2 linked regions of the Aliamphritea hakodatensis genome follow. The protein of the gene in region 1 interacts with the protein of each later gene in a pairwise test. Links are inferred from orthologs where the notes say so. Each region holds a gene or a part of one and is shown in the gene's direction. Other genes may lie near its edges.

What was found.
Region 2: the proteins of hslU (region 1) and PCI15_RS08650 interact in binary tests that used the Escherichia coli proteins (3 or more experiments, as listed by UniProt). The link is inferred for Aliamphritea hakodatensis from one-to-one orthologs.

The regions. Positions count from the first base shown.
Region 1 is NZ_AP025281.1:4,707,677-4,710,816, forward strand. The notes cover bases 350-3,140. They hold hslU (ATP-dependent protease ATPase subunit HslU), read left to right. Parts: upstream 350-976; coding sequence 977-2,305; downstream 2,306-3,140. Other genes in these bases: hslV (ATP-dependent protease subunit HslV), read left to right, coding at 422-955; PCI15_RS21245 (gamma-butyrobetaine hydroxylase family protein), read left to right, coding at 2,369-2,743; ubiE (bifunctional demethylmenaquinone methyltransferase/2-methoxy-6-polyprenyl-1,4-benzoquinol methylase UbiE), read left to right, coding at 2,880-3,140. In the rest of the region: PCI15_RS21230 (SPOR domain-containing protein), read left to right, coding at 1-271. UniProt on the Escherichia coli protein: ATPase subunit of a proteasome-like degradation complex; this subunit has chaperone activity. The binding of ATP and its subsequent hydrolysis by HslU are essential for unfolding of protein substrates subsequently hydrolyzed by HslV.
Region 2 is NZ_AP025281.1:1,897,168-1,900,383, reverse strand. Bases 229-3,216 are described here. They hold PCI15_RS08650 (cell division inhibitor SulA), read left to right. Parts: upstream 229-1,479; coding sequence 1,480-1,953; downstream 1,954-3,216. Other genes in these bases: topA (type I DNA topoisomerase), read right to left, coding at 2,881-3,216; PCI15_RS08640 (DUF6586 family protein), read right to left, coding at 2,301-2,798; PCI15_RS08645 (hypothetical protein), read right to left, coding at 2,016-2,273; lexA (transcriptional repressor LexA), read left to right, coding at 873-1,475; dinG (ATP-dependent DNA helicase DinG), read right to left, coding at 229-775. Outside these bases: more of dinG, read right to left, coding at 1-228. UniProt on the Escherichia coli protein: Component of the SOS system and an inhibitor of cell division. Accumulation of SulA causes rapid cessation of cell division and the appearance of long, non-septate filaments.

The DNA.
Region 1 (3,140 bases):
CTACAAGTCCACGCCGAAAACAGAAAAGCTGAAGAAGCGATATATTCTGCAGGCCGGCTCATTCCGCAGTGCGCAGGATGCCGAACAGATGCGCGCCAAACTGATCATTCAGGGCCTGCCCAACGTGCACACCCGCAAGGTGACCAACAGCGACGGCAGCCTCTGGCATCAGGTACTGGCCGGCCCGTTCGACAGCCGCCTGCAGCTGAACAAAGCCCAGGACAAGCTGGTGCGGATGAACATCGACCCGTTACTGCGGGTTGCCAAATAACCGGCGCTCCATGCGCCGGCTTAAAAACAATCAGCCACGTGTCTGAGTGCGGCCAATTATCTGCTTAATTGGCCGCCACCTATTGAAATATCCCCATCCAGTCCCATATTGATAGTCAATCACGAACCGATACGGGACTTTATTTTACCCATGACCACCATAGTATCAGTACGACGCGGCAACCAGGTTGTTGTCGGCGGCGACGGCCAGGTATCCCTCGGCAACACCGTAATGAAAGGGACCGCCCGTAAAGTACGCCAGTTACCTAAGCATCAGGTAATTACCGGTTTCGCAGGCAGCACAGCCGACGCTATCACCCTGCTGGATCTGTTCGAGCAGCAGCTGGACAAACACCAGGGCAACATCTTCAATTCAGTGGTTCATCTGGCCCGCGAATGGCGCAGCGACCGCGTACTGCGCAAACTGGAAGCGCTGATGCTGGTTGCCAACAAAGAAAAGACTTACCTGATTTCCGGCAGCGGCGACATCATCGAACCGGAAGACGGCGTCATCGCCATCGGTTCCGGCGGCAACTTTGCACTGGCCTCCGCCCGTGCACTGGTCGACAACACCGAACTGCCCGCCCGTGACATCGTTGAAAAAAGCCTGCAGATCGCCGCAGACATCTGCGTATTCACCAACGCCAACCTGACTATCGAACAGCTTGAAGCAGAAACTGCTTAAGCGACGCCGGAGCTTTTTATAATGTCTAACATGACCCCCCGCGAAATTGTTCACGAACTGGACCGCCACATCGTCGGTCAGGACGACGCCAAGCGCGCCGTTGCCATCGCCCTGCGTAACCGCTGGCGTCGCATGCAGCTGGATGCCGAGCTGCGCGTTGAAGTAACCCCGAAAAACATTCTGATGATCGGCCCGACCGGTGTCGGTAAAACCGAGATCGCCCGCCGTCTGGCCAAGCTGGCCAACGCCCCCTTCATCAAAATTGAAGCGACGAAATTCACCGAAGTAGGCTACGTAGGCCGCGACGTTGAAACCATTATTCGCGACCTGATGGACACCGCCATCACCATGCTGCGTGAACAGGAAATGGAAAAAGTCCGTTTCCGTGCAGAAGATGCCGCGGAAGAGCGCATTCTGGACGCCCTGCTGCCACCGGCCCGCCCGACAGGCTTCGACCAGCCGGAAGAAAAGCAGGACAGCGCCACCCGTCAGCTGTTTCGCAAGCAACTGCGTGAAGGCAAGCTGGACGACAAAGAAATTGAAATTGAACTGAGCCAGCCGCAAATGGGCGTGGAAATCATGGCCCCGCCGGGCATGGAAGAAATGACCAACCAGCTGCAGAGCATGTTCTCTAACCTGGGTAACAACCAGGCCAAGCCGCGCCGCGTGAAAGTCAAAGAAGCCCTGAAACAGGCAATTGACGAAGAAGCCGCGAAAATGGTCAACGACGACGACCTCAAGCAAATGGCCGTTGAAGCCGTTGAGCAGAACGGTATCGTCTTCCTGGATGAGATCGACAAGGTATGTAAGCGTGAAGGCCAGGGTGCAGATGTTTCCCGTGAAGGTGTACAGCGCGACCTGCTGCCACTGATCGAAGGCAGCACCGTGTCCACCAAGTACGGCATGATCAAGACCGACCACATTCTGTTCATCGCCTCCGGTGCCTTCCATCTGGCCAAGCCGTCAGACCTGATTCCGGAACTGCAGGGCCGCCTGCCGATCCGCGTTGAACTGAACGCCCTGACGCCGGACGACTTCCGCCGCATCCTGACCGAACCAAGCGCCTCACTGACTGAACAGTACCGCGCCCTGCTGGCCACCGAAGGCCTGACCGTTACCTTCGTGGAAGACGGCATCAACCGTCTGGCAGAGCTGGCATTCGAGATCAATGAACGCACCGAAAACATCGGGGCACGCCGCCTGCACACCATGCTGGAACGCCTGCTGGAAGAAGTCTCTTTCACGGCCTCCGACAAAGACGGCCAGACCATTGAAATCAACCGGGCCTATGTCGACGAGCAACTGGGTGAACTGAGCCAGAACGAAGATCTGAGTCACTACATCCTGTAACGCCAGAGCCTGAACACACAGCAACCTGACCGGCCCCGCCGGTCAGGTTGCCGGAGCATGACCATGAGTAAATTCCCACAAGATATAAAGCTGCATCAGAAGTCCCGCACGCTGGAACTCATATACCCCGGTGAAACCTATGAACTGACAGCCGAATACCTGCGGGTACACTCGCCGTCTGCAGAAGTGCGCGGCCACGGTAAAGGTCAGGAAGTGCTGCAAACCGGTAAGCAGTTTGTTGGCATTAAAGGCATTGAACCCAGCGGTAACTACGCCCTGAAGATCATCTACGATGACGGTCACGACAGCGGCCTATACACCTGGGACTACCTCTACGAACTGTGCACTAATCAACAGGCCTACTGGGATAAATACCTGCAGGACCTCGCCGACGCCGGTGAAACCCGCAACAACAATATGATCGCCCGCGGCCTCTGAACGCTGACGATCCCCCCTCCGGTGCCACTGCGCACCGGAGAATTCCCCATCTCCTTTGACATAAACCAAGACAAGCGCAACACAGCTCTGTAAAATCCCCACCTAATTAGAAGCGCTTTATTCAGACAGGCCCGCCATGACCGATCAGAAGAAATCCCAGGACCAGACACACTTTGGTTTTGAACAAGTAAATGTGGACGAAAAAGCCGGCAAAGTTGCGGACGTATTTCACTCCGTTGCCAGCAAATACGACGTCATGAACGACCTGATGTCTGGCGGCGTTCACCGGATCTGGAAAAAGCTGACCATCGAACAGAGCGGCGTACGCCGTGGCCATCAGGTACTGGACATTGCCGGCGGCACCGGCGACCTGACCATGCGTTTCTCCCGCCTGGTG
Region 2 (3,216 bases), 2.8 Mb from region 1 along the record:
GGATAGCCCCGCCCCCCAGAGAGAGATCCGCCAGAACAATATCGTGATTAGCAATCACGCATTCAACCTGATCCAGATCCCGCCGTGCCTTAAAAAAGCTGCAGGCACTGAAGTTGGTACAGCGGCGGTTAGTACACTGTAAATGGTCACTGGTTAAGGGTCCCCAGCGGGCATCTTCGATCTCTTCGGTAAGATTATCCCGGTCACCGTCCCAGCGGCCCGACGCGTACTCATTAAGCAGGTGCTTGTAAAAAGTCTCCGTTTCCGGGTCCAGCCGCATCGCCTGTTCATCTTCATACAGTGCGATCTGACCGGTTGAAGCACTTGAATCCAGGTGTTGCTCAACCTTGTTAATACAAAGATAGCGGCCCCGCCCTTTTGCAAGGGTAAAACTCATCGACAATTCAGTATGTTCAAGTACTTCAGGCAAATCTTTGTGCAGTAACTGTTCCTGAAGGGCCACGGTGGCGGTAGACAGAATAATCTTCTTCTTTAAAGCCTTGGCAACCGGAATTGCCGCCAGCAAATAGCCGATCGTTTTGCCCGTCCCGGTTCCCGCCTCTACAACACAGACGTGATTTTCCCCCAGGCGCTGAGCTTTATCGTCAACAGGGATATTACCAATGACTTTAGCCACTTCTGCGATCATCCGCTTCTGACCGGCACGGGCTTTTAAGCCACGGCTGGCTAAAAACTTACTGTAAGCAGTCTGTATCTGTTTTTTAAGATCGTCGGTCAGCACGTCAATCAATCCGTCTGTATGAATGGCGGCCATTCTATCAATAACACTGGATATATAAACATAAAAAATGTTTACAAAAGCAAAATACTGTATATAGTTACAGGCACTGGATAAAAACACAGAGATCATCATGAAACTAACACAACGACAAACCGATGTTCTTGAATGTATAAAACATTACATTGCAACCACCGGCTATCCGCCAACCCGTGCAGACATTGCCCGGGAACTGGGGTTTAAATCTGCTAATGCTGCAGAAGAACACCTCAAGGCGCTGGCGCGTAAAGGCGCAATCGAAATGATACCTGGCACATCACGGGGTATCCGTATTCCCGACCTTGAACAGGAAGCTGCAGGCCTGCCTGTCGTCGGACAGGTCGCCGCAGGTAACCCGATACTGGCTCAGCAACACGTTGAAGACCGCTGCACCATTGCTGCAGACTTCTTTCACCCGCCAGCGGACTATCTCCTGCGGGTACGGGGCACCAGCATGAAGAATGTTGGCATTATGGACGGTGACCTGCTTGCCGTACATCAGTGCAAACAGGCAAAAAACGGAGAAATCGTTGTCGCCCGTATCGAAGATGACGTTACCGTTAAACGCTTCAGAAAAGATGGCAACTTAGTGTACCTGATTGCTGAAAACGAAGAATTTGACCCGATTGTGATCAACCTGGAAGAACAGGAATTGTCTATTGAAGGCCTTGGCGTAGGCGTGATTAGAAGAGGATAACGACATGATGCAGGCAGAACTGGTAACTCAACCCACTCAGAACGCGAATATTCCCCTGATTCGCCCTTCTGACAGCATGTTAACTGAACAGGTATCTCAGCCGATGCCCGCTCTTGCTGGCAAAATCACTGAAATTGTTATGCAAAACAATGATTTTGATCAGTTAACGATGTTACTGCCTTTGCTTGCTCAGTTAAGCCGCGACGATCGCTGGTTTGCCTGGATTGCACCGCCAAGCAGCCTGCCCAAAGCACTGCTTTCGGCTGCCGGCATTGATCTTAACAAGATCATGCTGTTACAACCCGACGCCAGCCACACAACTTATGATCTGGCATGCCAGGCCCTGAAAGCAGGCACCTGCCACGCGGTAATCACCTGGCCCGGAATGCTCAGCAATGAGCAACTAAACGGCCTGGAAAATGCAGCTGAACACGGCGCCAGCCACGGCATTGTGATCCGGGACCGCATAGCCTCATAAAACAGTTTTTATCCGCCATAAAAAAAGCGCCCTGTGGCGCTTTTTTTATGATCGTTAACTGCTCAGTGCAAAACCGGCGGTTTCTCATCTTCCGCACTTTTAAGCTCCTGTGCTTCAGCAGCCTTATTCTGTATTTCTGCAGCCATGTGAATGCCGGCACTCAGCATCACCTTCGCCACATCAAGATGCTGATCCTGCAGGCGCTTTTTCATATCATCCGAGAAGCTGACCCGCATCACAGGCACATCATCGGACTCCATTTCACGCAGTACAACTTCACCACTCTCAAGCTCAACAATTTCCAGAAACAACTCAGCCATCAATAAAACTCTATCTTAAAAAATGAATTACCATTCCTGAGATACAGCGCGTAAGCGCTGTATAACTGAAGACAATGCTTCCAGCCACAATGTGAGACTGGATTGCCGGTCATCATCAGTCAGCATCGTTAAACTGATCTCAGAATGATGCACTACACCGGTTTCATGACTGTCTCCACCCAAAGCAGAAAGCTGTACAAATGTCCGTTGCATCTGCGCCAGCCAGGAGGCGATTTCTGTTTCAAGCATCGCCAGCTCCTGCAGTTCCGGTGATACAAAGTCCGCAGAACATCCTTCAAGTAAGACAACAGCACTGCCTGTATCAGCTGATAACGGGACATTCTGGGCCTCTGCCAATTCACGCAGAAATGACCGGTAAGCCTGTATCAGATGAAATACAACAGACTCATACTGTGCCTGCCGCGCAGGCTCTGACTCACCGTCAGCCAGCGCGCTATATTGCTGCAACTGCAGTTTTGCAAAATACAGTCGCTGATTTGTCAGACTCAAACCACTCAGAGACATACAGGTACCTGCCAAAAAAAAGAAATACTACACATCAATGGCCACAGCAAAAGCCGTGGCCATCAACCCTAAGTGTAGACCCTTACTTCTTAGCTTTCGCTTTAGCCTTTGGCTTTGCCTTCGCGGCTTCAACTACCCAGCTATTACCCTGATAAAAAGCCCGCCAGCCCGTCGCCTTACCCTCTACTTCAGTCATCACATACTGCTCTTTGGTTTTCCGGCTGTAACGGACAATACTCGGGTTACCCTCATCATCCTGAACCGGTGCACTGAACAGGAAGCTGTACTTCGGATCAATTTCTTTCTGGTGCGGCAACAACTCACTGATCTTTGGCGCGCGGGTTTCCCGTTTCCGCGGGAACTGGCTGGCAGCCAGGAACAAACCGGACGCGCCGTCACGCAATACGTAGGTGTCCTC